4 regions of the Shimwellia blattae DSM 4481 genome follow, and region 1 is predicted to be linked to each of the others. Evidence: predicted binding sites of a transcription regulator. Region 1 holds the regulator's gene; each other region holds the start of a gene.
The links. Region 1 encodes CRP, which controls carbon source genes, mostly activating them, when cyclic AMP is high. Its sites were predicted from a motif close to ATGTGANNNNNNTCACAT; they were not measured.
Positions count from the first base shown of each region.

Region 2: the regulator CRP is predicted to act here: its motif matches at 3,780-3,797, upstream of cytR (DNA-binding transcriptional regulator CytR).
Region 3: the regulator CRP is predicted to act here: its motif matches at 1,942-1,959, upstream of EBL_RS15480 (CdaR family transcriptional regulator).
Region 4: the regulator CRP is predicted to act here: its motif matches at 2,880-2,897, upstream of EBL_RS17060 (glycine dehydrogenase).

Region 1 is NC_017910.1:285,411-293,012, forward strand. Features, by position in the region: gene EBL_RS01205 (cytosine deaminase) at 1-449, shown strand, start outside; gene tsgA (MFS transporter TsgA) at 479-1,669, opposite strand; gene ppiA (peptidylprolyl isomerase A) at 1,972-2,544, shown strand; gene EBL_RS19535 (YhfG family protein) at 2,683-2,853, shown strand; gene EBL_RS01220 (putative adenosine monophosphate-protein transferase Fic) at 2,855-3,457, shown strand; gene pabA (aminodeoxychorismate synthase component 2) at 3,491-4,054, shown strand; gene argD (bifunctional acetylornithine/succinyldiaminopimelate transaminase) at 4,140-5,363, shown strand; gene crp (cAMP-activated global transcriptional regulator CRP) at 5,417-6,049, opposite strand; gene EBL_RS01240 (OsmC family protein) at 6,354-6,758, shown strand; gene EBL_RS01245 (phosphoribulokinase) at 6,805-7,602, opposite strand, start outside.
Region 2 is NC_017910.1:3,995,546-4,003,147, forward strand. Features, by position in the region: gene metB (cystathionine gamma-synthase) at 1-465, opposite strand, end outside; gene metJ (met regulon transcriptional regulator MetJ) at 750-1,067, shown strand; gene rpmE (50S ribosomal protein L31) at 1,125-1,337, opposite strand; gene priA (primosomal protein N') at 1,543-3,738, shown strand; gene cytR (DNA-binding transcriptional regulator CytR) at 3,901-4,941, shown strand; gene ftsN (cell division protein FtsN) at 5,030-5,983, shown strand; gene hslV (ATP-dependent protease subunit HslV) at 6,084-6,614, shown strand; gene hslU (HslU--HslV peptidase ATPase subunit) at 6,626-7,602, shown strand, end outside.
Region 3 is NC_017910.1:3,289,727-3,297,328, forward strand. Features, by position in the region: gene dapD (2,3,4,5-tetrahydropyridine-2,6-dicarboxylate N-succinyltransferase) at 1-73, shown strand, start outside; gene EBL_RS15475 (DUF3461 family protein) at 260-649, shown strand; gene EBL_RS15480 (CdaR family transcriptional regulator) at 684-1,841, opposite strand; gene degP (serine endoprotease DegP) at 2,053-3,495, opposite strand; gene dgt (dGTPase) at 3,752-5,266, opposite strand; gene mtnN (5'-methylthioadenosine/S-adenosylhomocysteine nucleosidase) at 5,359-6,057, shown strand; gene btuF (vitamin B12 ABC transporter substrate-binding protein BtuF) at 6,050-6,847, shown strand; gene EBL_RS15505 (TRIC cation channel family protein) at 6,866-7,486, shown strand; gene erpA (iron-sulfur cluster insertion protein ErpA) at 7,544-7,602, opposite strand, start outside.
Region 4 is NC_017910.1:3,639,042-3,646,643, reverse strand. Features, by position in the region: gene EBL_RS17080 (AEC family transporter) at 1-275, shown strand, start outside; gene EBL_RS17075 (malonate decarboxylase holo-ACP synthase) at 275-895, shown strand; gene mdcH (malonate decarboxylase subunit epsilon) at 897-1,799, shown strand; gene EBL_RS17065 (LysR substrate-binding domain-containing protein) at 1,796-2,737, opposite strand; gene EBL_RS17060 (glycine dehydrogenase) at 3,062-3,406, shown strand; gene EBL_RS17055 (SFCGS family glycine-rich protein) at 3,422-3,784, shown strand; gene EBL_RS17050 (DUF4312 family protein) at 3,787-4,083, shown strand; gene EBL_RS17045 (DUF4311 domain-containing protein) at 4,115-4,891, shown strand; gene EBL_RS17040 (DUF4310 family protein) at 4,904-5,545, shown strand; gene EBL_RS17035 (amidohydrolase/deacetylase family metallohydrolase) at 5,592-6,725, shown strand; gene EBL_RS17030 (DgaE family pyridoxal phosphate-dependent ammonia lyase) at 6,709-7,602, shown strand, end outside.

The DNA.
Region 1 (7,602 bases):
ATATTCACCTCCAGGGGCGCTTTGATGACTACCCGAAACGGCGCGGGATCACCCGGGTTAAAGAGCTGCTGGAACACGGGATCAACGTCAGCTTTGGCCATGACGATGTGTTTGACCCCTGGTATCCCCTGGGAACGGGCAACATGTTGCAGGTGCTGCATATGGGGCTGCATGTCTGCCAGATGATGGGTTACCAGCAAATTAATGATGGCCTGCGGCTGATAACCCACAATAGCGCCCGGACCTTCGGGGTGACGGATTATGGCATTGCCACCGGCAATACGGCGAATTTACTGATTCTGCCCGCGAAGGATGGTTTTGATGCGCTGCGTCGCCAGGTGCCGGTACGCTGGTCGATTCGCCAGGGGCGGGTTATCGCCACCACCCAGCTTTCCCAGACCTGGGTACAGACAGACAGCGGCGGCGAAGAGACCGATTTTAGCCAGTGATCCCCGCCGGGCGGCGGGGAGAGTCACCGTCAGTGGGGCATCCGGGTTACGGAGTCGCGCAGCTGGCGGTGGCGGCTCACAAAGCCCAGCAGGAAGCACATCACAAAGACCACCGCATACAGGCCGTTTGCGGTGAACAGGGCCGCCTGCGGCCCGCTGTGGGCAACAATGGGGCCGGTGACCACGAAGGTCAGCATGGTGCCGATGGTGCCACAGGTCAGCACCACGTTAACCAGCTTCGGAGAGGCCACCCGGGTCTGGAGCGAGGCAAGGGTAATCACCGAGGTGTAAATCGCACTGGAGAAGAAACCCAGCGCCAGAATAAACAGCGGCATATGGTCAGTGCTGCTGGTGATAAAACCGTACATCAGCGCACAGGCCAGGGCCGCCAGCACCGTGAGCAGGCGCTGCAGATCAAAGAAGCGCAGAATCACGCTGAACGCCCACATGCCGAACATATAGGACATCCAGAAATTGCTGACCAGCTGCCCGGCGTCGTGCAGATTCATCCCGAGGGTTTTGGCGTATTCCGGCACCCAGGAGATAAACCCCAGCTGGCCGAGGATATAGCACATGGCGGCAATGGAGAGAAACAGCACGCCAGGGCCCCACTTCTCTTTCACCACCGGCTGGTCACTTTGCGCCGCGTGTTTACCCAGCGCCGGAAACTCACTGCCGAATGTCAGCAGGAAGATAGCCACATAGACCAGGCCAATACAGGCATAGACCCAGTACCATTCGATACTGCGGGCCAGTAAAAAGGCGGCCAGTATCGGGAAGATCATCCCCGCCATGCTGAAGAACGAATCGGTAAACAGCAGTCGGGAGCCGCGCTGGCGCCCTTCATAGAGATGGGTGATAAGAAATGTGCCGATAGACATGGTGATACCGCTCACCAGGCCCAGAACAAACATCGACGCGGAGAAGATCGTCAGGTTATGGCCCAGCATCAGCCCGGCCACCGCCAGCAGCATCAGCAGGAAACCAAAACGCAGCTGGGTTTTCAGCGGGACGATTTCCATTAACCAGGCATTGAGGAAAATAGAGATAAGGATCCCGGCGTTGAGGAAGGTGAAGGTGTTGCTCATGCGGGAGACGGGCAGGTTAAAGTACCCGGCAATATCACCCATTACCATGCCGGTCACGATGACCAGGGCACCGGTAAGCGCGTACGAGAAAAAACTTATCCATGTGAGCCTGATACGATTGCTGTTAGTCATAGGGAGCCTGTGAATAGAACGGTAAAGCGCCTTGACAGCGCGGTAAACGGGCAGATTTTAGTCACAAGCGTGATCTATTCAAATCTTTTATGTATTTGGCGTGTATTGCTGTCATTTAATATTGATGTCTGTCACAAAAAACTCCCCAGGGAGGCGGCGCGGACCCCAGGGGGTGAAGGGGGGCGCTATCCGGCGTAACCCGTGCTTACAACGTAAAGGCTGGTAAATGCCTGGTATGATGCTAAGGTGCTTCTTAGAATTGACAGCCATTCTGCCCACTCTTGTTTTTAAAGGAATCTTTCATGCTCAAATCTACTCTGGCGGCGGTCGCCACCGTTTTTGCGCTTTCGGCAATGGCGCCTGCTGCCCTGGCTGCCGGTAATGATCCCCATGTCCTGCTGACCACCTCTGCCGGGAATATTGAGCTGCAGCTGGACGGCGAGAAAGCGCCGGCCACGGTGAAAAATTTTGTTGATTACGTTAACAGTGGCTTTTACAGCAATACCGTTTTCCACCGCGTTATCCCGGGCTTTATGATTCAGGGCGGGGGATTTACCGCCGACATGAACCAGAAGCAGACCCGTGCGCCAGTTAAAAACGAGGCGGATAACGGCCTGCGCAACACGCGCGGTACTATCTCTATGGCCCGTACCGCCGACAAAGACAGCGCCACCAGCCAGTTCTTTATTAATGTTGCGGATAACGCCTTCCTTGATCACGGCCAGCGCGACTTCGGCTATGCGGTATTTGGCAAAGTGGTGAAGGGGATGGACGTGGCTGACAAGATTGCCCAGGCGCCAACCAGCAATGTGGGCCCTTACCAGAACGTGCCGTCCAAACCGATTGTCATCCTGTCTGCTAAAGTTCTGCCTTAAGGGCAGGATCCCTTCTGCGGGTGCTGTGGCACCCGTTTTGCTTCCTGAATATCGCCCTTTCTGACGCCCCGTGCACCCGGCAGGGCCGGGAATTGCTGCTTATACTTGTGGCATCCATCCACGACAGACGGGGGCCCTATGGGCAGAAAACTGACTGACCGGCAAAAAACACGGCTCTGGGAGCGGGTGCGCGCGCGTAATTTTCAGGCCAGCCAGCAGCTGGAGGGGTTTACGGCTCCCCTGGTGATCCCGGACCCGGCGCACCCCCTGGAAGAGGCGCTGAAAGCCGCGAGGAGGCGCTATGGCTGAGATGAACGACACGTTCGGCGAAGTGCGCGACCCGTATTTCTGGTCCGGCAGTGAGGTACTGCGCAACCGGCTGGATATCCGCGATGCCGCGCGCCTGCAGGAGGCGGAAATGACCTTCAGCGCGCTGCGGGTGACAACACTGGGGCTGGGGCCGGTGCGCCGCGGGCTCCCCCACCTGTGCCATATCCACCACCAGCTGTTCCAGGATATCTACAGCTGGGCCGGTAAACTGCGCGAGGTAGATATTTACCGGGGCGATACCCGGTTTTGCCACTTTGCCTACCTGGAAAAGGAAGGGAACGCGGTGATGCGTGGCCTGGAGGAGGAGAATTACCTGGCGGGCCTGGAGCAGGATGCCTTTACCCGGCGTCTGGCGCACTTTTACTGTGAGGTGAATGTGCTGCATCCGTTTCGTACCGGTAATGGCCGCGCCGAGCGGATCTTCTTTGAGCAGCTGGCGATCCACGCCGGGTACAGCCTTGACTGGCGCGGGCTGGATATTGCCCGCTGGCGTGAGGCAAACCAGCTGGGGGCGATGGGGGATCTGGCCCCGCTGGTGACCATATTCAGTAAAGTGATAAGCGCTGCGCACGAAACTGAGTAGAATGGCCGGGTTTTACATAGACCCGGAGCGACCATGCTGCTGTTGATCGATAACTACGATTCGTTTACCTGGAACCTGTATCAGTATTTTTGTGAGCTGGGAAGTGAGGTGGTGGTCCGGCGCAATGACACCCTGAGCCTTGACGAGATAGCCGCCATGGGGCCAGAGAAGCTGGTTATCTCCCCGGGCCCCTGTACCCCGACCGAAGCGGGGATCTCCCTGGCGGCAATTACGCATTTTGCCGGGCAGCTACCCATACTCGGTGTCTGCCTGGGCCACCAGGCCATAGCCCAGGCGTTCGGTGCCCGTATTGTGCGGGCCGGGCAGGTGATGCACGGTAAAACATCGCCGGTGACGCATCATCATCAGGGGGTTTTTCATGGCCTGAATAACCCGCTGACTGTCACCCGCTACCACTCGCTGGTGGTGGAGCCCGGCTCCCTGCCGGACTGTTTCGAGGTGACCGCCCGTAGCGATGACGGTGAAATTATGGGGATCCGCCACCGGGAGTGGGATCTGGAAGGGGTGCAGTTCCACCCGGAAAGCATCCTCAGCGAGCAGGGCCACGCGCTGCTGGCCAATTTCCTCAGGCGCTGAATTTTTATTGCCATTAAATGATTTTTTATGCATATTTTGTGATTATCTTTTCATGTCGCAGTACGCATAAAATGGATGGTCACGAATGGCAACTGAACAATCAGCAATTACCCGCGCTACTTTTGATGAAGTTATTCTGCCGATTTATGCGCCGGCAGAATTTATTCCGGTAAAAGGCCAGGGAAGCCGGGTGTGGGATCAGGCCGGGAAAGAGTATATCGATTTTGCCGGGGGGATCGCGGTGACCGCGCTGGGGCATTGCCACCCGGCGCTGGTGGCGGCGCTGATCGACCAGGGGCAGACCTTATGGCACACCAGCAATGTCTTCACCAATGAGCCTGCCCTCACTCTGGGCAAAAAACTCACCGGGGCCACCTTCGCCGAGCGCGTGGTGTTCCTGAACTCCGGGACAGAGGCGAACGAAACCGCGTTTAAACTGGCCCGCTACTACGCAAGCACCCGCCACAGCCCGTACAAAACCAAAATTATCGCTTTTCACCACGCCTTCCATGGCCGCTCACTGTTTACCGTGTCGGTTGGTGGCCAGCCTAAGTATTCCGATGGCTTCGGGCCGAAACCGGCCGATATTGTCCATGTGCCGTTTAATGATTTAGCCGCCGTGAAAGCGGTCATCGATGATCATACCTGTGCCGTTGTGGTGGAGCCTGTCCAGGGGGAGGGCGGGGTCTGCGCGGCAACGCCGGCGTTTTTGCAGGGGCTGCGTGACCTGTGCGACGAGTACCAGGCCCTGCTGGTCTTTGATGAGGTGCAGTGCGGCATGGGCCGCTGCGGCGAGCTGTTTGCTTATATGCACTACGGGGTGACCCCGGACATTCTGACCAGCGCCAAAGCGATTGGCGGCGGCTTCCCGGTGAGCGCCATGCTGACCACCGAAGAGATAGCCTCTGCCTTCCATGTGGGCTCGCACGGCTCCACTTACGGGGGCAACCCGCTGGCCTGTGCGGTGGCGAATGCGGCATTTGATATTATCAACACGCCTGAGGTGCTGGGCGGTGTTCACCATAAACGGGATCTGATGGTGAAGCATCTGCACCGTATCGACGAGCAGTACGATGTCTTTAGTGATATTCGCGGTATGGGGCTGCTTATTGGCGCCGGGCTGAAGCCGACATTCCGGGGTAAGGCGCGGGATATTCTGTACGCCGCGGCAGAGGCCGGGGTGATGGTGCTCAATGCCGGGCCGGATGTGATGCGTTTTACACCGGCGCTCAATATTGACGACAGGGATATTGACGACGGGATGGCCCGCTTTGCGGATGCGGTTGCCCGGGTGGCTCAGGGCCTGTAGCAGGCAGAAAAAAGGCGCGTTGCCGGTGGCACGCGCCCTGTAAGACGGCGGGATTAACGGGTCCCGTAAACGACGATGGTTTTACCGTGGGCAGAGATCAGGTTCTGATCTTCAAGCATCTTCAGGATGCGGCCTACGGTCTCGCGGGAGCAGCCGACAATCTGGCCAATTTCCTGACGGGTAATTTTGATCTGCATACCATCCGGGTGGGTCATGGCATCCGGCTGTTTAGCCAGGTTCAGTAAGGTCTGTGCGATACGACCGGTCACATCCAGGAAGGCCAGGTTACCCACTTTTTCTGAGGTGACCTGCAGACGGCGGGCCATCTGTGAAGAGAGGCGCATCAGGATATCCGGGTTAACCTGAATCAGCTGGCGGAATTTCTTATAGGAAATTTCAGCAACTTCACAGGCTGTTTTGGCGCGTACCCAGGCACTACGTTCCTGACCTTCTTCAAACAGACCCAGTTCGCCGATAAAATCGCCCTGGTTCAGGTAGGACAGGATCATCTCTTTGCCTTCTTCATCTTTGATCAGAACGGCAACGGAGCCTTTGACAATGTAATACAGGGTTTCCGCCTTTTCGCCCTGATGAATCAGCGTACTCTTCGATGGATACTTATGAATGTGGCAATGGGACAAAAACCATTCGAGAGTCGGGTCGGTTTGCGGTTTGCCAAGCACCATGCGCAATTATCCTCTTGTTATCTTGACTCCAAAGCGCGGGTTCTGCCGTCTCTGGGGCTGCAATCGTTAAATAATCCCCACCCTGGGGTAACCGGCAGAGGGTCTGCCTCTGTGAACTGATGTTCCTGTTCGCGTATCCGCATTGTGCGGTGGGTGTATTGCTACACATCCTGGTTGTTTTAGCATAGGTTTCCGAAAGTGTCTCCTGTTGTCTCGCTTCAGCTTGACCCAGGTCGTCTTCTGTTGCCTGTTTTCTTTCAGGCGCATACCCTTGTAGAAAAGTTTTGTCCACGGAGTAATAAAAATGCAAGCAAGAGTTAAATGGGTTGAGAGCCTGACATTCCTCGGGGAGTCCGCTTCCGGGCATCAGGTTTTGATGGATGGCAACTCCGGCGATAAAGCGCCAAGCCCGATGGAGATGCTGTTAATGGCCGCCGGTGGCTGTAGCGCCATTGACGTGGTGTCTATTTTGCAAAAGGGCCGCCAGGATGTGAGCGACTGCGAAGTGAAGCTGACTTCGGAGCGCCGTGAAGAGGCACCGCGCCTGTTTACGCATATTAATCTGCATTTCGTGGTGACCGGCCATGAACTGAAAGACAGCGCAGTGGCGCGCGCGGTGGAGCTGTCTGCGGAGAAGTATTGCTCAGTCTCGCTGATGCTGGGTAAAGCGGTAAATATTACCCACTCCTACGAAGTGGTTGAGAAGTAACAGAGTGTACCTGCCGGGCAGTGCGTAACAGATTGCCCGGCGGCACTTAGCGAATCTCCGGGCGCTGTAGCCCGCCGTCGGTAATTTTCTTCCCTTCCATAATGCGCTGCACCAGCGGCAGCATAATCAGCTCCATTGCCAGCCCCATCTTGCCGCCAGGCACCACCAGGGTGTTGATATGCGAAATAAACGAGCCCTGCAACATGGCCAGCAGCCAGGGGTAATCGATATTCTCCAGGTTGCGGAAGTGGATAACCACGAAACTTTCATCCAGCGAGGGGATACCCTTTGCGGCAAAGGGGTTGGAGGTATCCACCGTTGGCACCCGCTGGAAATTAATATGGGTGCGGGAAAACTGCGGGGTGATGTAGTTGATATAGTCCTCCATGGAGCGCACCACCGACTCCATCACCGCCTCCCGGGAGTGCCCCCGCTCGCTGGTGTCGCGGATAAGTTTCTGGATCCATTCCAGGTTCACAATCGGCACCACCCCCACCAGTAAATCCACATGGCGGGCTACGTCGTTGCTGTCGGTCACCACGCCGCCGTGGAGCCCTTCATAAAAGAGCACGTCGGTGGGTTCGGCAATGGGCTGCCAGGGGGTGAAGGTGCCCGGGGTCTGGTTCCAGGGGACCGCTTCATCATAGGTGTGGAGGTATTTGCGAAATTTACCGCGCCCGTGCTGGCCATATTCGGTGAAGGTCTGCTCCAGCAGGCTGAAATCGTTCGCCTCCGGGCCGAAGTAGCTGATATGGCGCCCGAGATCCCGGGCCTTGCGGATTGCCATATCCATTTCCGGGCGGGTATAGCGATGGAAACTGTCCCCTTCAATTTCTGCCGCGCG
Region 2 (7,602 bases), 450 kb from region 1:
ATCTACCACGCGTAACAGCGGATTACTCGGACTTTCTACCAGGACCAGTTTAGGTTTCTGCGCCAGGGCGGCGGCCAGGGCCGCTTCATCCCCCTGATCCACAAACAGCACCCGGTAGCACCCGCGCTTTGCCAGGCTATCAAACAGGCGATAACTGCCGCCATAACAATCATGGGGGGCGACCAGCAGATCACCGGGCTGTAAAAAGACCGTGGTCACCAGATGAATCGCCGACATGCCGCTACTGGTCAGCACCGCGCCAGCCCCGCCTTCCAGCTCGGCCAGTGCACGCTGCACCACGTCACGGGTCGGATTGCCGCGGCGTGAATAATCGTGGGCGCGGGGTTCGTTAAACCCGGTGAAATTATAGGTGCTGGAGAGGTGGATAGGAGGAACAACGCAGCCAAACTGCTCATCGTTGTTTAAACCGCTACGTACTGCAATGGTGGCCTGTTTACGCGTCATGATCGGTTATATCCTGGCTTGTCGGGTAATATTTGGCCTTCAGAGTAATCATTGTGAATATAGACGTCAATACATCTGGACATCTAAACTTCTTTGCGTATAGATTGAGCAAACCGTGAATAGCCGTTAAAATTATACGCATTAGTGTGGTAAAACCGCGCAGGCCCTGGCAAAACGCTTTATCCTGCACGCTTACACCCTAAATTACATGTAATCATTCTGGCCGGTATCGCCCTGGCAGGCGGCTGGCGCACAATAACGATTGAGAGGATTAAAGGTATCCCATGGCTGAATGGAGCGGCGAATATATCAGCCCTTATGCTGAGCACGGTAAAAAGAGCGAACAGGTTAAGAAGATCACAGTTTCCATTCCTCTGAAAGTACTGAAGATCCTCACTGATGAACGTACCCGTCGCCAGGTGAATAACCTGCGCCACGCAACCAACAGTGAACTGCTGTGTGAGGCATTCCTGCACGCGTTTACCGGGCAACCACTGCCAAACGATGACGACCTTCGTAAAGAGCGCAGTGATGAAATTCCGGAAGCGGCAAAAGTGCTGATGCGTGAACTGGGGATCGATCCGGACACCTGGGAGTATTGATCTCCGCCCGCAGAAACAAAAAAAGCGCCCGCAGGCGCTTTTTTTGACTCGTGCAACTTATTTGCTGCCCGGGATGCTGAAGCGTTTGTTGAAACGCTCAACACGACCACCGGTATCAACAACACGCTGTTTACCAGTGAAGAACGGGTGGCATTTGCCACATACGTCCAGGTTCAGGTCGTGACCCACGGTAGAGCGGGTTTTGATAACATTACCGCAAGAGCAAGTTGCAGTAATTTCAGTGTAATTCGGGTGAATACCTTGTTTCATGGGAAACCTCTGTCTAAGGCCGCGTCGCTCTTCCGGCCCTAACGCCAGACACCACGCGTGGTTGATAATGATGTATATTGAAGGCGAAAATCGCGCATCAAAGGCGGCGAATTATACAGAGAGTTTCCGCCCTGTGCAATCTGATCCGCTTTTCTCACTGGTGCAGTGTACACTGTGCCGTGATTTTTCACATCCCGGAGCCTGAATGCCTGTTGCCCATGTTGCCCTGCCCGTCCCCCTGCACCGCACCTTCGACTATCTGATCCCGGCAGATATGCCGGTCGCTGAGGGTTGCCGGGTTCAGGTGCCGTTTGGTAAGCGCAACATGACCGGCATCGTCACCGGATGCGCAGACACCAGCGAGCTGCCGCCCGACGGGCTGAAGACCATCGAATCCCTTATCGACACCACCCCGCTGCTCCCGGCCTCCTTATGGCAGCTGCTACGCTGGGCGGCGAACTACTATCACTACCCCATTGGCGAAGTTATCTTCCATGCTCTGCCGGGGTTACTGCGCCTGGGCAAACCGGCACAGTCCGCCCCCCTGTGGTACTGGTACGCCACCGAACAGGGCATGGCCACCGATATCAACACCCTGAAACGCGCCCCGAAGCAGCAACAGGCGCTGGCCGCCCTGCGCCAGGGAAATATCTGGCGCCACCAGGTGGCAGAAATGGAGATCACCGAGACGGCACTCCAGGCGTTGCGGGCCAAAGGGCTGAGTGATTTACGCAGCCAGCAGCCGGACGTGCGCGACTGGCGCCCCCAGTACAGTACCGCCGGGGAGCGCCTGCGCCTGAACACCGAACAGGCAACCGCAGTCGGGGCGATCCACAGCCAGCTGGATACCTTCAGCCCCTGGCTGCTGGAAGGGATAACCGGCTCCGGCAAAACCGAGGTCTACCTGACCGTGCTGGAAAACGTGCTGGCGCAGGGGCGCCAGGCGCTGGTGCTCGTACCGGAAATTGGCCTGACCCCCCAGACTATCGCCCGCTTTCGCGAGCGCTTTAACGCCCCCGTAGAGGTGCTGCACTCCGGCCTGAATGACGGCGAGCGGCTCGCCACCTGGCTGAAGGCCCGGGACGGGGAAGCGGCAATCGTCATCGGTACCCGCTCCGCCTTATTTACGCCGTTTAAAGATCTCGGCGTGATTGTGATTGATGAAGAGCACGACAGCTCCTATAAACAGCAGGAAGGCTGGCGTTACCACGCCCGGGACTTAGCGGTATACCGGGCACATGCGGAAAATATCCCCGTGGTGCTCGGCTCTGCGACACCGGCGCTGGAAACCCTGCACAATGTGCAGCTCGGAAAATACCGCCGCCTGACCCTGACCCGGCGGGCCGGTAATGCCCGCCCGGCGGCCCAGCATGTGATTGACCTTAAAGGCCAGCAGCTACAGACCGGCCTTGCGCCCGCATTAATAGCCCGGATGCGCCAGCACCTCAGCCAGGACAACCAGGTTATTTTGTTTCTTAACCGTCGCGGCTTCTCCCCGGCGCTGCTGTGCCACGACTGCGGCTGGATAGCCGAATGCCCGCGCTGCGATCACTACTACACCTTTCACCAGGCCCAGCGCCACCTGCGCTGCCACCACTGTGACAGCCAGCGCCCGGTTCCCCCCCAGTGCCCCCAGTGCGGCTCCACACACCTGGTGCCGGTGGGCATGGGCACCGAGCAACTGGAGCAGGGGCTGGCGCCGTTTTTCCCGGGCGTGCCGCTGTCGCGTATTGACCGGGACACCACCAGCCGCAAAGGGGCGCTGGAGCAGCAACTGGCGGAAGTGCACCGGGGCGGGGCCAGAATACTGATAGGCACCCAGATGCTGGCCAAGGGCCACCACTTCCCGGATGTCACCCTGGTAGCGCTGCTGGATGTGGACGGCGCGCTGTTCTCCGCCGATTTCCGGGCCGCAGAGCGCTTTGCCCAGCTTTTTACTCAGGTCTCCGGCCGGGCCGGTCGCGCCGGTAAAGCCGGGGAAGTGCTCCTGCAAACCCACCACCCGGAGCATCCGCTATTACAGACCCTGCTCCACCAGGGGTACGACGCCTTTGCCCGGCAGGCGCTGGCCGAGCGCCAGAGCGTGATGCTGCCCCCCTGGAGCAGCCATATCCTGATCCGCGCCGAAGATCACGACAACCAGCAGGCCGCGCTGTTTTTACACCAGTTGCGCAATCTGCTGATGGCCAGCCCGCTCACCGACAATCAGCTCTGGCTGCTGGGGCCGGTGCCTGCCCTGCAGCCCAAACGCAACGGCCGCTTCCGCTGGCAGTTACTGCTACAGCACCCCTCCCGCGCCCGGCTGCAACGCATCATCAGTGCCAGCCTGCCGCTGGTGCACACGCTACCGGAGTCGCGGCGGGTTAAGTGGTATCTGGATGTGGACCCGATTGAGAGCTGAATCGTCGGCGGAAAAACCTCGCGTGCGATCAGCGCCGCAAAATTTAATGCAGTTCACATTTTTGCTGAAAGAACTGTAACTTCCCGCCCTGATATCTGTTAAAAATGTGAGCACGATCAGACAACAGGAATGTCGACGCCCACAGAGCGCAGGTGTGAGGAGATGAAGTTGAAACAAGACAAGCAGGCTGCCACAGCCGCGACGATGAAAGACGTTGCCCTGAAAGCGAACGTTTCTACCGCCACGGTTTCCCGCGCCTTAATGAACCCGGATAAAGTCTCGCAGGCGACACGGAGTAAAGTGGAGCAGGCGGCGATTGCTGTAGGTTATCTGCCCCACGCGCCGGGACGCAACGTTAAACGCCATGAATCCCGCACTATTCTGGTGATTGTACCGGATATCTGCGACCCCTTTTTCAGCGAGATTATTCGCGGCATCGAAGTGACCGCAGCAGAACAACAGTACCTGGTGCTGATTGGCGACTGCGCACACCAGAACCAGCAGGAAAAAACCTTCATCGATCTGATTATCACCAAGCAAATCGACGGCATGCTGTTGCTGGGCTCGCGCCTGCCTTTTGACGCCAGCAAAGAAGAGCAGCGCAACCTGCCGCCCATGGTGATGGCGAATGAGTTCGCCCCCGAGCTGGAGCTGCCCACCGTACATATTGATAATCTTACGGCCTCTTTTAACGCGGTATCGTATTTACAGGAGCTGGGGCACCAGCGTATCGCCTGTATTGCCGGGCCGGAAGAGATGCCCCTGTGCCACTACCGGTTACAGGGCTATGTGCAGGCGCTGCGCCGCCGTGGCGTAACGGTCGATCCCCACTATATTGCCCGGGGGGATTTTACCTACGAGGCGGGTGCCGCCGCCATGGAGCAGTTACTGAACCAGCCAACACCGCCCACGGCGGTGTTTTGCCACAGTGATGTGATGGCGCTGGGCGCCCTGTCGCATGTTAAGCGCTGCGGCCTGAAAGTACCGGAAGATATGTCTATTATTGGCTTTGATAATATCGCCCTGTCCCGGTTCTGCGACCCGCCGTTAACCACCGTCTCCCAGCCCCGCTTTGAGATTGGCCGGCAGGCCATGCTACTGCTGCTTGACCAGCTTCATGGTCAAATGGTGGAGAGCGGCTCCCGTTTGCTGGACTGTGAACTGGTTTTACGCGGCTCTGTGCGTGCTCTGCAAGTAAAATGAGCATGATTAAGACTCCGCAATCTGGTCAAAGGCCCGCCCCTTAAGTAACATGGCGGGCTGAGATACAAACGACAACAGCGAAACGATAGTGGCACAACGAGATTATGTACGTCGCGGGCAACCTTCCCCCGCACGACGCAAAAAAACGAACTCACGCAAAAAGGCGCGCTCCATGCCTGCTGTCTCGCCAGTGATGATCGGCATCGCTGCGGCTGTGCTGGTGGTGTTCATTGGCGGCCTGTATTTCATCACGCACCACAAAAAAGAAGAGAGCGAGGCGCTGACCACCCAGAAAGTGCCGGGTAACGGCCTGCCGCCGAAGCCCGAAGAGCGCTGGCGCTATATCAAAGAGCTCGAAGGCCGCCAGCCCGGCGTGCGTACCCCCACAGAGCCCACAGCCGGTGGCGAGATAACCAACCAGAGCCAGCTGACAGACGAGCAGCGCCAGCTACTGGAGCAAATGCAGGCCGATATGCGCCAGCAACCCACCCAGCTGAGTGAAGTGCCGTGGAATGAGCAGACCCCGGCCCAGCGCCAGCAGACTCTGCAGCGCCAGGCCCTGTGGAATGCCCGGCATCAGCAGGAGCAAGAACAGGTACGCAGCCAGCCGCGTATGGCTGAGCAACCGGCAACACCACCACGCAGTGTCGCCGCGGCCCCGGTGCAGAGCCAGCCCGCCCGTCCGGTGCAGCAGCATAAACCTGCCGCTCAGCCCTATCAGGAACCGGTGCAGAGCCCGCCGAAAACCGCCGCGGTCAGCAAACCGGCACCGGTGACCCAGGAAACCGCACCGAAAGCGGCAGACAAAACAGACACCCGCCGCTGGATGATCCAGTGCGGCTCATTCCGTGGCGCAGAGCAGGCGGAAACCGTGCGCGCGAAACTGGCGTTTGAGGGTTTCGATTCGCGGATCACCACCAATAACGGCTGGAATCGTGTGGTAATTGGCCCGGTGAAAGGTAAGGACGCCGCAGAAAGCACCATGGGCCGCCTGAAAGTGGCCGGCCACCCAAACTGTATTCGTCTTTCTGCCGGGGGTTGAAACCCCCGAAATCCCCCCCATCTATACTCTCATCTGTAACCCCGTTTGCCGTAAGGGCAAGCGGGGTGCCCATATTCAGCTAGTTATAAGGGGTCTGCCCGTGACAACAATAGTGAGTGTGCGCCGTAACGGCCATGTGGTAATTGGTGGTGATGGTCAGGCCACGTTAGGTAACACCGTGATGAAAGGCAACGTGAAGAAAGTCCGTCGCCTGTATAACGACAAAGTTATCGCCGGGTTTGCCGGGGGTACTGCCGATGCCTTCACCCTGTTTGAGCTCTTCGAGCGTAAGCTGGAGATGCATCAGGGGCATCTGGTGAAAGCCGCAGTAGAACTTGCCAAAGACTGGCGTACCGACAGAATGCTGCGCAAGCTCGAAGCGCTGCTGGCGGTGGCGGACGAAAACGCCTCGCTTATCATCACCGGTAACGGGGATGTGGTACAGCCGGAAAACGATCTGATTGCCATCGGCTCCGGCGGGCCATACGCCCAGGCCGCTGCCCGTGCACTGCTGGAAAATACCGAATTAAGCGCCCACGATATCGTGGAAAAAGCCTTAGGAATTGCTGGCGATATTTGCATCTACACCAACCACTTCCAAACTATCGAAGAATTACCGTCTAAAGCGTAAGGATCGAAGCCATGTCTGAAATGACCCCACGCGAAATTGTCAGCGAACTGAACAAACATATTATTGGTCAGGATGCGGCAAAGCGTTCTGTAGCGATTGCCCTGCGTAACCGCTGGCGTCGTATGCAGCTTAACGAAGAGCTGCGCCACGAAGTTACCCCGAAAAATATCCTGATGATCGGGCCAACCGGGGTGGGTAAAACTGAAATTGCCCGCCGCCTGGCGAAACTGGCCAACGCGCCGTTTATCAAAGTAGAAGCGACCAAATTCACCGAAGTGGGCTATGTGGGGAAAGAGGTTGACTCCATCATCCGCGATCTGACGGATGCCGCAGTGAAAATGGTACGTATGCAGTCGATTGAAAAGAACCGCTACCGCGCCGAAGAGCTGGCCGAAGAGCGCATTCTTGACGTGCTGATCCCGCCGGCAAAAAACAACTGGGGCCAGGCGGAATCGGTGGCTGAGCCTTCTGCTGCGCGCCAGGCCTTCCGCAAAAAACTGCGCGAAGGGGAGCTGGACGACAAAGAAATCGAAATCGATCTGGCGGCGGCACCGATGGGCGTAGAAATTATGGCGCCTCCGGGTATGGAGGAGATGACCAGCCAGCTGCAGTCTATGTTCCAGAATTTAGGCGGCCAGAAACAAAAACCGCGTAAACTGAAAATCAAAGACGCCTTAAAGCTGCTTATCGAAGAAGAAGCCGCCAAACTGGTGAACCCGGAAGAGCTCAAGCAGCAGGCTATCGAAGCCGTTGAACAGCACGGCATCGTGTTTATCGACGAGATCGATAAAATCTGCAAACGCGGCAACTCCCAGGGGCCGGATGTCTCCCGCGAGGGGGTACAGCGTGACCTGCTGCCGCTGGTTGAAGGCTGCACCGTATCAACCAAACACGGCATGGTCAAAACCGACCACATTCTGTTTATCGCCTCCGGCGCGTTCCAGATTGCCAGCCCGTCGGATCTTATCCCGGAACTGCAGGGCCGCCT
Region 3 (7,602 bases), 1.2 Mb from region 1:
GATCGTTAAAAAAGTCGACGCCAAAACCCGCGGTAAAGTGGGCATTAACGAGCTGCTGCGCACCATCGACTAATCCGTGCGATTTTGTGGTTCAGAGGCGGGCTTGCCCGCCTTTTTCATGTCTGCCGCTGGCGTAAATCTGCTTTCGTGGTAATTATTTATATACCCCGGATAACCGGCATTGCATCAGGGTGCGGCCAGCACCACCGCAGCTTCCGGTATGAGGGGGATACTTCAGGGAAATGTGAGGGAAACCGCGATGTACGACAATCTTAAAAGCCTGGGCATCAATAATCCGGACGAGATAGACCGCTACAGCCTGCGCCAGGAAGCCAACAACGATATTCTGAAAATCTACTTTCAGAAGGATAAAGGCGAATTTTTCGCCAAAAGTGTCAAATTCAAATACCCGCGCCAGCGCAAAACCGTGGTGGCCGACGGCGCAGGCCAGGGTTACCGGGAAGTTCAGGAGATAAGCCCGAATCTGCGCTATGTGATCGATGAACTTGATCAGATCTGCCAGCAGGATCGCAGCGAGATCGATCTGAAACGCAAAATCCTTGACGATCTGCACCACCTTGAGAGTGTGGTGTCCCACAAAATTGCCGAGATCGAAGCCGATCTCGATAAGCTGACCCGCAACAAATAACCGGCCGGGCGCGGGCTATCCGGCCCGTGACCTCTCAGCGCTGCTCGTCGAGCTGCAGCGCCACATACAGCAACAGCCGATCATCAAAACACCCCAGATTCAGCCCGGTCAGATCCGCGACCCGGTTCAGCCGGTACTCCAGGGTATTACGGTGAATAAACAGCGCTTTCGAGGTGGCCAGGGGCTGAACATTATGGCGAAACCACGCATGCAGGGTGCGGCGCAGCAGGCCGTTGTTATCCATCGCTTTGAGTTTTTCCAGCGGGCGGGCCAGCTCGTTCGCCTGCCAGCCGCCGCGTAAGCTATCCAGCAGGACCGGCAGCATCAGATCCTGGTAAAAATAGCTGCGGATATCCGGCATCCGCTGTTTGCCCACCATCATCGTGGTGCGCGCGGTGCGGTATGAGCGGGCAATGCTCCCGGGCCCGGTGAAAAAGTTCCCCATCGCCACCCGAAAGCGCAGCTGGCCTTTTTCTTCCATGCGCGCCAGCAGTTGTTCCACCCGGCGCCGGTGCTCGTCCGCATCCCAGCGGCCAAACTGATTCAGGGCCGGTTTCAGCACCACCATCTCCGTCAGGGAGACGATAGCCACCAGATTGTTGCGCTCCGGGATCGTCAGCGCGTTTTGCAGCTCCTGTAACTCTTCCATGGCGCTGTCTACCCCAAGCTGGCCGCTGTCTACCTCCACCACGGCCACCACCCGGGGCTGATTAAGATCGATCCCCAGCCGCTGGGCCCATTCCGCCAGCGCCGGGGAGCTGTCCTCATCCTGGATAAGGTTCATCACCAGCTCTTCACGCAGGCGGCTGTCCTGGGCCAGCAGGTTCATCAGGCGCGACTGCTCCAGCATCATCTCCGCAGTCATGCAGACCAGTTCGCCATATTTACGCAGCGACCCGGGCTCCCCGGTCAGGCCAATAACCCCGACAATCTCCCCTTCCAGGCGCAGCGGCAGGTTAATGCCCTGGCGCACGCCGTGCAGATGGCGGGCGACCGCATCGTCAATATCCACCACCCGGCCCTGGGAGAGGACCAGCAGCGCACCTTCGTGCAATTCCCCAATACGCGCCGGATCGCCGCTGCCGATAATGCGCCCGCGGGCATCCATCACGTTAATATTGGTGTCGATGATACGCATCGTCCGGGAGACAATCTCCTGGGCCATACGGGTATCGAGATGCCAGCTTGCCATCAGAGGCTCCTTTCACAGTGGGATCCGGGGAGTCAGGATACGCGCCGGAGAACCGCAAAACATTGTGCAACTGCACAAACTCCGCGACCACAGGCTGAGGTTGTGGGGGGCGTCACATTAGGGTGGGTTCGGCTTAACCGCAGTTAAAAGAATCCGGGCAACCATAAAAAAAGGGCCACTTACGTGGCCCAGGCTACAGGAGATAACACAATTACTGCATCAGCAGGTAAATCGAGGTGTCGCCACGCTGCACATTCAGCGCCAGCACCGAAGGTTTGGACTCAATAATTTTACGCAGCTCAGCGATGTTATTGACCGGCTGCTGGTTCGCGCCGACAATCACATCCCCTTTCTTCAGGCCAATACGCGCCGCCGGTGAGTTCGCCTTCACGCTATTGACCACCACCCCTTTCTGATCTTTACCGCTGCGGTTAGCCATTTCGGCGCCTTCGATACCGTCAAAAATGGTGGCGGAGCTCACCTGGGTCTGCTTGCTCTGCTGCAGCTCCAGATTCACGCTCACCGGCTTACCGTCGCGCAGCAGGCCAAGGGTCAGTTTGCTGCCTACCGGCATTGAACCCACCTCAGCACGCAGGGCGGCGAAGCTGTTGATCTGTTTGCCATTGAGTGAGGTGATCACATCACCGGCTTTAACGCCCGCCTTCGCAGCAGAGGAGTTCGGCATCACCTGGCTTACGAATGCACCGCGCTGTGCGTCCACTTTCATGGCTTTAGCCAGCTCAGAGTTCAGCTCGGTGCCCATAATGCCAAGTTCGCCGCGGCGCACCTGGCCATACTCCACCATCTGGGCGGTGAGGTTTTTCACCATATTACTCGGAATGGCAAAACCGATACCGATGTTACCGCCGTCGGGTGCCAGGATCGCGGTATTGATCCCGATAAGCTCCCCGTTCAGGTTAACCAGCGCCCCGCCGGAGTTACCCCGGTTGATGGCCGCATCGGTCTGGATAAAGTTTTCATAATTTTCCACGTTCAGGCCACTGCGCCCCAGCGCAGAGACGATCCCGGAGGTCACGGTTTCACCCAGACCATAAGGGTTACCAATCGCCACGGTGTAATCCCCCACCCGCAGCGCATCGGAATCGGCAATCTTAATCGCCGTCAGGTTTTTCGGGTTCTGCAACTGGATCAGCGCAATGTCAGAACGGGGGTCTTTACCCACGACTTTGGCGTCGAATTTACGCCCGTCGCTAAGCTGAGCCTTAATAGTGGTGGCGTTTTCCACCACGTGGTTATTGGTCACCACATAGCCTTTGGCCGCGTCAATAATGACGCCAGAGCCCAGGGCGGAGAATTTTTGCTGCTGCTGATTACCACCGGCTCCCGGACCCCCCTGGCAGAACGGCGAGTTAAGGAACGGCGAACCGTCCTGGCAGAATGGGGAGTTATCGCCAAAGAATTGCTGGAAATTACGCGACATACGCGGTGTATTAACCGTGGTACTCCCTTCAACATCAATACTCACGACGGAGGGCATCACCTTATCCAGCATCGGGGCCAGGCTCGGCATGGGCTGCGCTACAGAGGTCGCAGTACCAGCAGATGCAGTTTCGGCGGCAAAAGCGGAGACCGGCGCCAGGACCAGACTCAGGCTAAGCGCCAGCGCGCTCATAGCAAATGTTGTTTTTTTCATCTGTTCAGTCTCTATTACAGGTGTTTCCAAAAATGCTGTGTACGTGACTATCAGAGTCACGTTATAGCGCTAAGTTCCCGGCAGGAGTTTCTGCAAAAAGTAAAAATTTATTGGCCTTCTTTACAAAACTAATCAGGATATTGCCTCCCGGAGGCTTATCTTATCCTGGCAACAGAGGGCCGGGAAAATAAAAACCGGCCTCCAGCCCCCCGAAAAAGGTTAATTTAGAATAAATATCAACATCCGCTGTACCGGACTACTCGACCGCCATCAGTTTCCGGTACTCATCCCAGGCATAAAGGTCGGTCATGCCGCTGATATAATCCTGAATTAACCGGCAACGATAATAATATTCCTGGACTGCAAAGGTACTGGCCCTATTATCCAGGCGCGCCACCGCATCAATATAGGCCAGCCGGTGGCGGCTGGATAATTTATGAAATAACCGCGATGCGATCGGAAAGGCCCGCAGGGTCTCTTTTTTTACCAGCTCGCTGAAATCGGATAATGGCATAGTTAACAAAATGTTATAAATATCCAGCAGCCCGGTAATGACCCGGTATCCCTGAAGCTCCAGCTGTTCTACATCCGGGTGGTTAAATACATGCTGCATCGCCACCTGTTTATAGATATCCAGCAGGCGGCTACATGCCCCGCCATCTTCCAGCAGCCCCTGATTAAAAGAACCGGCGTAAATCGCCTCAAGATTATCAATAAAGCGCCGGGCCGCGTAGGGCACCAGCGCATTGAGCGTGTTGACTCGTAAATACATAAAAAACTGATCTTCAGCAATACTGCTGGCGTGCTCAGTACGGGATTTTTCCCAGGCATCAACCACCACCTGGCTGAACAGATCGCCTGCAGTAATATCCCCCCACGCGCCGGATAAATGCTGATACAGCCGCCCGGTCGTAAATATTCTTTTTTCTACTGCGTCTTCTAAATCCGCCACGCAATATGAGATATCGTCCGCCGCTTCCATTATCCACGCCAGTGGAAACCGGCTGTATTCCGCCAGTGAAAGTTCTTTACGTAACTGGACAATATAATCCGCTTCGGAAAGATAGTAGCCCGGCTTTTTCATCAGATAGCTGTGGCTCTCAGGCACCGGATCGCAAAACCAGGCCGGGCGGGTGTATTTGAGGATCCCCCCCACCTGTGCCCAGGTCAGATTCATGCGCAGCAGGCTGTGCACCAGACGGATCCCCTGCGCATTGCCCTCAAAATGGCATAAATCCTGGCGCACATCGCGCCGCAGGCGGTTGAGTGGCTCTTCCCCTTCGCGGCAGCGCAGCGCCTCTACCCGGCAGCGGTCTTTACTCCCGGGGCAGATACTGGCATCGTCCGGGAACAGGCGCTGGCGGAACCAGTCATTGATCGCCGCCTCACCAAAGTGGCCAAACGGCGGGTTACCGATGTCGTGCATCAGGCAGGACATCTCAACAATGCTTTCAAAGGGCCCGGTCAGTTCATCCAGCCCGTAGCGGGCCAGGCAATCCTGCTCTTTCAGGCGGGTGATTATCTCTTTGGCGATATAGCGCCCCACCTGCTGCACCTCCAGCGAGTGGGTCAGGCGGGTGCGCACTGCCGCATTGCGCTCCAGCGGGAAAACCTGGGTCTTTTGCTGCAGGCGCCGGATGGCCGCAGAGTTAACGATCCGTCCCCGGTCGCTTTCGAAAATACGCAGAATTTCGTGTTCATTCTTTTCCCCCTGCGGCGAGCGGAAGCAGCGATGCCAGTTAATCTTGCTGCGAAAATCAATCTTCTCCATGGACACTCCTGTTGTGATCTGTCCCGAAAGCCAGCCATGATAGACTATGTCCTGAAATCTGATTTTTGTCCCGTAATAAGGCGAGTATATCTATGAAAGTAGGCATCATTGGTGCGATGGAAGAAGAAGTGACGCTGCTGCGTGACAAAATCGACCACCGGCAGACCCTGAAACTGGCTGGCTGTGAAATTTACACCGGCACCCTCAACGGCACAGACGTGGCCCTGCTGAAATCCGGCATTGGCAAAGTGTCCGCCGCCATGGGCGCTACCCTGCTGCTGGAGCACACCAAACCGGATGTTATCATCAATACCGGCTCCGCTGGCGGCCTGGATGCGTCACTGCACGTTGGCGATATCGTGGTCTCTGACGAAGTGCGCTACCACGACGCAGACGTCACTGCCTTCGGCTATGAGCCCGGCCAGATGGCGGGCTGCCCGGCGGCCTTTATTGCCGATCCGGCGCTGATCAGCGCCGCACAGGCCTGTATCAGCCAGCTGAACCTGCACGCGGTACGCGGCCTGGTGATCAGCGGGGATGCGTTTATCAACGGTTCAGAAGCGCTGGCCAGGATCCGCCGTACCTTCCCGCAGGCGATTGCCGTTGAAATGGAAGCGACCGCCATCGCCCATGTCTGCCATAACTTCGGTACGCCGTTTGTGGTGGTTCGCGCCATTTCAGACGTGGCGGATCAGGAATCCCACCAGAGTTTTGACGAGTTTCTTGCCGTTGCGGCAAAGCAGTCCACGCTGATTGTGGAAGCTATGGTGCAGAAACTGGCCCGTGGTTAAGGGTTATTTACAGCGCGCGCTCTGCGCGCTGCTGTTTTTTTCCGGTTGCCTGTGGTCTGCGCCACGGGTGATCAGTTTATCCCCCGGGAATACGGAGCTGGCCTTCGCGGCCGGGATCACCCCGGTTGCCGTCAGCGCCTGGTCAGACTATCCCCCAAAAGCCCGCCACATTGAACAGGTCGCCTCCTGGCAGGGGGTCAATATTGAGCGCATCCTGGCGCTGAAGCCGGATGTGGTTCTGGCCTGGCGGGGGGGAAATCCCCAGCGCGCCATTGAGCAGTTGCAGTCCCTTGGCCTGAAAGTGGTGTGGATAGACGCCCGCAATATTGACGATATTGTCGCCGCACTGCGCCTGATGGGGCAATGGAGCCCCACCCCTGATCAGGCCCGCCGGGCAGCGGATACATTAGCCCGGCAGTGGCAGGCACTCCGGGCCCGCTATGGTCAGCGCAGCACCCCCAAACGGGTGTTTATGCAGTTCGGTGAAACCCCGATGTTCACCTCCGGTGCCGGTTCGCTGCAAAACGATATTCTGGCCGTGTGCGGCGGTAAAAATATCTTTGCCGACAGCAAAGTCCCCTGGCCCCAGGTCAGCCGTGAACAGGTGCTGATACGCAAGCCAGAGCTTATCCTGACCACCGGTGGCCCGCAAAAAATCCAGGTGATATCTCAATTCTGGGGAAATCAGCTCTCCGTACCGGTAATTAGCATCAATGACGACTGGTTCGAACGGGCAGGTCCACGTATTATCCTCGCCGCAAAACAGATATGCGCCGCGCTTGCGCAGTGAGATTCGGGGATTTTCGTCATGCTGGTATATTGGCTGGATATTGTTGGCACTGCCGTATTTGCTATTTCAGGTGTTCTGCTGGCCGGTAAGCTGCGTATGGATCCATTCGGTGTTCTGGTGCTCGGCGTGGTCACCGCGGTGGGCGGCGGCACCATTCGCGATATGGCCCTCGATAACGGCCCGGTCTTCTGGGTCAAAGATCCCACTGATTTAGTGGTCGCCATGATAACCAGCATGCTGACCATTTTACTGGTGCGCCAGCCCCGCCGCCTGCCCAAATGGGTGCTGCCGGTGCTGGATGCGGTCGGTCTGGCGGTGTTTGTCGGGATCGGGGTAAATAAAGCCTTTCTGGCCGGCACCGGCCCACTGGTAGCGGTGTGCATGGGGGTACTGACCGGGGTTGGCGGCGGGATAATCCGCGACGTGCTCGCCCGGGAAGTGCCGATGATCCTGCGCACCGAGATCTACGCCACCGCCTGTATTATCGGCGGTATTGTGCACGCCACCGCCTGGGATACGTTTAAAGTGCCTCTGGAGCAATCCTGCATGCTGGGTATGCTGGTGACCCTCGGGATCCGCCTGGCGGCAATTCGCTGGCGCCTGAAGCTCCCCACCTTCGCGCTGGATGACCGCCAGTAACCCAGCCATAAAAAAAGCCGCCTGTGAACAGAGCGGCTTTTTTTTCGTGATAAACAATCAGATACTGAATGAAGAACCACAACCACAGGTGCTGGTGGCGTTCGGGTTGTTCACCA
Region 4 (7,602 bases), 810 kb from region 1:
AGCTGAAAATAAACGCGGTGGTTATTCTTGCAACCCTGACCAAGCTGCTTATCCAGCCGGCTATCGCCTGGGTGCTGGTGGTTATCTTCGGGATCCAGGGGCCGGTTGCTGTTACCGGTGTGCTGATGATTGCGCTGGCCGCCGGCTTCTTTGGGGTGGTGTTTGGTAACCGTTTTGGCGTGCAGTCCCCGGATGCTGAAGCCGTGCTGTTATTCAGCTCTATTCTGAGCATCCTCAGCCTGCCGCTGTTTATCTCGTTAACATCAGGAATGTAATGATGACAGTGACACCCCGCGCCCACGATCTGCTGTGGCTGGACAGTAATACCCCCCCGCAAGGGATAACCGACCCCTGGGTGGCGGAATACTGGCACTGCGGATTACCGGTCGTGGTGCGGCGTGACACCGACCCGCAGGGCCGGATCCCGGTGGGCATCCGGGGGGCGACGCGCGCTCAGCGCGCCGCAGGCTGGGTGGCCCCCCGCCGGGTTGTCCGGGTGGTGACCCCGGAGCAACTTTCCCGGCCCGCCGTACTGGCCTCGTCGCCCTATGGGCAAATGGCCCCCCTGCGGGCTGCCCGGCAACTGGCAGAGAGACCCTGGCCCTGGCAATGGGGCATTACCGGCAGTGTTGGTTATGCGCTGGCTACCGGGGCGGGGGTATTGCATGGCGACAGTGACCTTGATTTGACTATCCGGGCACCGCTGCCGCTGAGCCGTGCGTTGCTGGAAACCTGGCAGCGCCTGGTCTCCGGGCTTTCGTGCCGGGCGGACACCCAACTGGAAACCCCGGCCGGGGCCATTGCGCTTAATGAGTGGCTGCGTGATGGCCGCGGGCTGCTGAAAACCTGCCGGGGGCCGCGCCTGGTCCGCTCCCCCTGGCATGTGGAGGAGTAAGATGAAAACGGTATTTACCTTCCCGGGTCAGGGGACCCAGTATGCGGGCATGTTCCGGGGAATGCCGGATATTCACCGGCGCCTGGTCGTCGCCCGGGAGATCCTCGGGGATGAGCTGGACACCCTGGATACGGCACCGGCCCTGCAACATACCCGGGCGGTGCAACTGGCATTACTGATTGCCGGGGTCTGCTGGGCAGATGCTCTGACGGGCCGCCAGATTACGCCGGATATCGTCAGTGGCCTGTCCATCGGGGCCTATCCGGCGGCGGTGATTGCCGGGGCGCTGGATTTTCGCGACGCTCTGCATCTGGTGGCGTTACGTGGCGAGCTGATGGAGCGGGCCTACCCCCACGGCTACGGGATGACCGCCATCATGGGGCTGACCCGGGGCCAGGTGGAAAATATTGTGGCCGGTAGCGGGACATATATCGCCAACCTGAATGCCGAAACCCAGATAGTGATCGCCGGGCGCGATGATCAGATGGCGCAGGTTGCGCAACAGGCTCTGGCGCTGGGGGCGACCCGGGCGAAACGGCTGGCGGTGAGCGTGCCTTCCCACTGTGCGCTGCTCGATGCGCCCGCCAGCCAGCTGGCGCAGGCGTTCCGGAAGGTAACCCTCCGCCGCCCCCATTGTGCTTATCTGAGCGGCAGCAGTGCCCGGGTCTTATGGCAGCCGGAGCGGATAGCTGACGATCTGGCGTTTAATATGGCGCGCACCATGCACTGGGAAGAGGCGATGATCGCCGCCCGGGAGCGGGAAGGGCGCCTGGCAATAGAGATGCCGCCGGGGGGGATCCTGACCTGCCTGACCCGCCAGGCCCACTGGGAGGGAGAGGCCATCTCCCTTGAGCGCAGCGGTGTGGATGTGGCCTGCCATCTGTACCGGCGCCTGGCGCGCTAGGGGGCGAGGTGATTCTCCGGCTGGTCGCGGGCATACATCCGGCCTTCGGCCACCAGCGCCAGCAGATTCGGATCCCGCTCGCGGTTACGGGCGAACACCATGCCGATTTGCTGGCGCATCTGGTATTCCGGGGCCAGTTTCACCATCCGGACCGAGTCCGCATACATTTTATGCATTCTGCCGGGCACCAGCGTCAGCCCCACACCCGCCTGCACCAGGCTCAGCATGGAGAAGATATCGTTCACCCGGGTGATGATTTGCGGTTCAAACCCGGCAATATGGAAGGCTTCCTGGAATCCGTTGTAAGTGGCGAACCCTTCCGCCAGGGAGACAAATTTGCTCTGCTCATACTGGCGCAGATCCGCCTGATGGCGCTTGTTAATTTTGTCGCTGACCGGCATCGCAAGGTAGATATCGTCATGGAACAGCGGCAGCACTTCAAAAATAGCGTGGTCAATTTCACCGGCAGAAATTGAAATCAGCACCGCGTCCAGCTGGTTATCTTCCAGCATGCGCAACAGAGTCTGGTTTGACCCCATGGTGAGATCCATCTCGACCTGCGGGCGGCGCAGTTTCATCCCCATGATAAGCCGGGGAATGGTCTCCAGGGTGAGCGAGTACAAGGTGCCGATGCGCAACCGGCCCTGTCCCACACCGGCCACTTTGCGCGTCTCCTCAATGGCGCGGGTCATCAGCGCCATCACCTCTTTGCTGCTCTCCAGCAGGGACCAGGCGGCGGGCAGTGCCACCAGGTTGCGCCCCTTGTGCATAAACAGCGGGCAACGAATTCCCTCTTCCAGGCTGTGCAGCGCCCGGTGTACGCTGACGCCGCTTATCCCCATGGCTTCTGCCGCCCGGGCAATGTTGCCGCTCTCCATAAACGTCATAAAGATTTCCAGCTTACGGAAGGTCACTTCGTCGTTAATTTCTGATTTCATTCCCGGTAATACCCTGTCGGAGCCGGGAAGCCGGCCCGCTGTTTGTCATCGTCAGCATGAATGAGCGTAATACAAAACTTGCACTGGCTCCCAAATACCAGTGGATCGTATCTTTTTTAAAACGCGCAATCTTTGCCATAACCGGTGATGTACATCACATTAATCCAGCATAATCTGTCAATTACTCCCCTGTTTGTGGGGCAGATCACTGCTCTGGCTGCTATTTCCACTTTGAAGTGGAAAACAACTCGCTACACACCCAGGCCCCCCGCCGGTAGTTTCTTCCTATACTTTTTTTCTACTCACATGCTTAAGGGACAACCAGTGAATAACGAAACGGCAGTAGTGAAAAACACCGCTCCGGAGCAGTCAGCCGCGATTGAACAGCTGGCTGAGCAGGCGCTGTCCTGGGTCTTCGATTTGCTGAAAAGCCACCATATCGTGCCCAATGCGGTGCAGAAGCAGATGCTTGAATCCCATGTCCGCGCAATGGCTCACCGTTCTGTAACGGGCGAACCGCTGCCGGAAGTTGATGCCAGCTTGTTTGATGAAATCTCAGAAGATTCTCTCAACATGGCCAAACAAATTGTCGCGCACTTTGGCAACCTGCCGGTGGAAGAGGCGTGGCTGCTGTCCGTGCATTTCGAAGTTGCAAAAGACAACCTTTAATTTCAGGAGCAAAACATGAGTCAAATTACAGTCGTTATTGGTGATCGTCTGGGTAAAGGTCAGAAAGTGGCAGCCGGGGTGGAAAAAGCCGGTGGTCGCGCGGTGGTTGTACCGGGTATGGCTGCGGATATGAAACTGGGCGACGCCATGAAAGCAGAGAACGCCACGTTCGGTATCTCCTTTTGCGGCAGCGGCGGCGCAGGTGCGATTACCGCTCAGAATAAACATGGCTACAAAGCGAAATACGGCATGCGCTCTGTAGATGAAGGTGTTACCGCGATTAACGAAGGCTGCAACGTGCTGGGCTTCGGGTTTATGGACAAAGAAGAACTCGGTGAGCGCCTGGTGCAGGCCTGGCAGAAGAAATACGGCCAGTGAGTATGAAAGAACAATTCACCACCACGGTGAGTGTCAGCGGCAAAGGCGACAGTAAAGAGAAAGCCTTTGCCGACGCCCTGAACAAAGTTCAGGGCAGCGTGATGAAGTCCTCACCTCATATCTTACTGCGTATTGAGCCACAGGACGTGAAGGTGGTCAGTGCGCAGGTTACGGCGCGCAAAGAGGCATTTTTATTTTTCTTTTTGCGCCGGGAAAGACGCACATTCAGCGTAACGCTGGATGTCACCGTCAGCGTGACGGCTATCAATCTCGACAAAGTGGAGTTCGCCACGCAATAACCACCGCACCACCAATAGAAGGTTCAGACGAATGTTTTTAATAATATTAATAAAATCACTCATCATCGGGGCCCTGGTGGGCGTCGGCGTGGGGGCAGGGGCGGCGCGTATGTTCCATGCGCCTACCACTCAGGGCATGGGCGCCTTTCGTACACTGGGGGAGTTGAACTCCTGTGAGGGCGATCCGGCATCGCATTTCTCTTTTGGGCTCGGCTTCTTCTTCAACGCCTGGGCATCCTCTGTGGCGGCCGGTTCTTTTACCCAGGACGTTGACCACCGCATTATCCCGAACTGGGGCGCCGCTGCCCTGATGATTAAAAACCGCAATGTCGGTGAAACCCTGCACGATCCCCGCAAAATGGCTATCGCCTGCGGCATTATCGGCATGATTGTGGTGGCGTTCCTTAACGTGACTGCCTCCTCCGTACCGGAAGCGCTGCAAATTACCGCCGTTAAAGTGCTGGTGCCGGCAGCAAACCTGCTGGTGAACACCGTGATGCCGGTGATTTTCTGGCTGGCAGCGATTGATGCGGGTAAAAAATCCGGCTTCTGGGCAACCGTATTCGGTGGTGCTGCGCAGATGATCATGGGTAACGCCGTACCGGGCCTGGTACTGGGGATCCTGATCGGTAAGGGTGTGGAAGAGAGCGGCTGGAACCACGTGACCAAAGTGATGATGGTGGCCATTGTGGCGCTGTTTGTCCTGAGTGGCTTCTTCCGTGGCTTCGACATGAAGATGATCGAATCCTTCCATCTCACTGTGCCGAACTGGCTGGAGATGATCCACAACGGCCTGAGCGGCAAGTAACCGGGGAAATTTATGGAACAGAATAAGAATTTTTGGTACGCGGACTGGTCATTCCCGATCTTTGTCGGTCTGCTGTCTGCCGGCGTGTTCGCCGGGACCCATATGTACTATCTGTACGGCATTGGCGCATTCAACGAAGTGGCATTTGTTTCCATGCTGCGCGCCGGGATGGATACCGGGGCTTACGGGGCCGTTGCGGCCTTCGGGGCCAGCTTCCTGTTTGCCCGTATCATCGAAGGCTCCCTGGTGGGGATCCTGGATATCGGTGGGGCTATCCAGACCGGTATCGGCCTTGGGGTTCCTGCCCTGCTGCTGGGTGCCGGGATAATCTTCCCGGTGGCGAACTTTGCCGCCTCACTGGCGACCGGCATGATTCTGGGACTGGCTATTGGTTACATCATCATTCTGGCGCGTAAATTCACCATCAACCAGAGTGACTCCACCTACGGGGCGGATGTCATGATGGGGGCCGGTAACGCCTCTGGCCGCTTCCTTGGTCCGTTGATTATCCTCAGCGCGATGACCGCATCTATTCCTATCGGGATCGGTTCGCTGGTGGGTGCACTGCTGTTCTACCTGTGGCAGAAGCCTATCACCGGTGGGGCGATTCTCGGGGCGATGCTGCTGGGCTCTATCTTCCCGGTAGCCATCTGATTGTCCATACGGGCGCTGCGGCGCCCGGTATTTCAGGAGCCGTTGTATGTATGATTTACTGATTCGTAATGCCCGCCTGGCGGACGATGTTGTAACTGATATCGCCATACAGGACGGGCGGATTGCCGCACTGGGGCAGACAGAATCCGGCGCGACAACGGTGGTGGATTTGCAGGGTAAGCACTATGTCAGCGCAGGCTGGATTGACTCTCACGTACACTGCTATCCCAACTCGCCGATTTATCACGATGAACCGGACAGCGTGGGGATCGCCACCGGGGTGACCACGGTTATCGACGCCGGAAGCACCGGCGCAGACGATATTGATACCTTCTACGCACTGACCCGCAAAGCCAGCACCGATGTCTATGCCCTGCTTAACATCTCCCGGGTGGGGCTGATTGCCCAGAACGAACTGGCAAACATGGACAATATTGATGCCGACGCGGTGCGTGATGCCGTGGCGCGCTACCCGGATTTTATTGTCGGCCTGAAAGCGCGGATGAGCAGCAGCGTGGTGGGCGACAACGGCATTGAGCCGTTAAAACGCGCCAAAGCGTTCCAGCAGGAGAACGGTAACCTGCCGCTGATGGTGCATATCGGCAATAACCCGCCGAACCTTGATGAAATTGCCGACTTGCTCACCAGCGGGGACATCATCACCCACTGCTATAACGGCAAACCTAACCGTATTCTGACCCCGGAAGGGGAGCTGCGCACCTCCATAACCGCAGCGCTGCGCCGTGGTGTCCGGCTTGATGTGGGCCACGGGACCGCCAGCTTTAGCTTTGAAGTGGCCCGGCGGGCCATTGCCATGGGGATCCTGCCCCACACCATCAGCTCTGATATTTACTGCCGCAACCGCATTGACGGGCCGGTACACAGCCTGGCGGCGGTAATGTCGAAATTCCTTGCCATCGGTATGAGCCTGCCTCAGGTGATTGACTGCGTGACCACCCATGCGGCAGAGGGGCTGAATCTGGCGGAAAAAGGCCGCCTGGCCGTGGGGAAAACGGCGGATCTGACCATTTTTGACCTGCGCCAGCAGCCTGTAGTGCTGACCGATGCCGACAACAACACATTAGCCGCCAGCCAGCAGCTGGTAGCCCTGGCGGCGGTACGCGCCGGGAACTGGTTTACTACCCAACAGGGGAAAGCGGAACATGTCTTCGATTTATGAGAAATACAATTTAAAACAAGTGATTAACGCATCCGGGCGGATGACCATCCTTGGGGTGTCTACCCCACGACCAGAAGTGGTTGAGGCGATGGTCACCGGGGTTAACCACTATTTTGAGATGAAAGATCTGGTTAACAAGACCGGCGAGTACATTGCCGGGCTGCTGGGCACCGAAGGGGCCGTTGTGGTGGCCTGCGCCTCTGCCGGTATTGCCCAGTCGGTGGCGGCGGTACTGGTCAAAGACAGCGACTGGCTGCTGGAAAACCTGCACGTGACCCCGGTTGAGAATAACGAAATCGTCCTGCCCAAGGGCCACAACGTGAACTTTGGTGCCCCGGTCGGCACCATGGTGGCGCTGGGGGGCGGTAAGCTGGTGGAAGCAGGCTACGCCAATGAGTGCTCCGCAGAGCAGCTGGCGGCGGCTATCACACCGCGCACCGCGGCTATTTTGTATATCAAATCCCACCACTGCGTGCAGAAAAGCATGCTCAACGTGGCCCAGGCCGCCGCAGTGGCGCAGCAGCATAATCTGCCGCTGATTGTGGATGCCGCCGCAGAAGAAGATTTACAGCGTTACTACCACGACGGGGCCGACCTGGTTATCTACAGCGGAGCCAAAGCCATCGAAGGGCCCACCAGTGGCCTGGTGGTGGGTAAGAAACAGTATGTGGAGTGGGTGAAGCGCCAGTCCGGCGGTATCGGCCGCGCCATGAAGGTGGGCAAAGAGGGGATCCTCGGCCTGACCACGGCCATTGAGTATTACCTCAGCGCCACCAAAGAGAGCGGGGCGCAGATGGTCGAAAAAATGACCCCGTTTATTGAGGCGCTGAACGGGCTGCCCGGCGTCAGTGCCCGGGTGGTGTGGGACTCTGCCGGG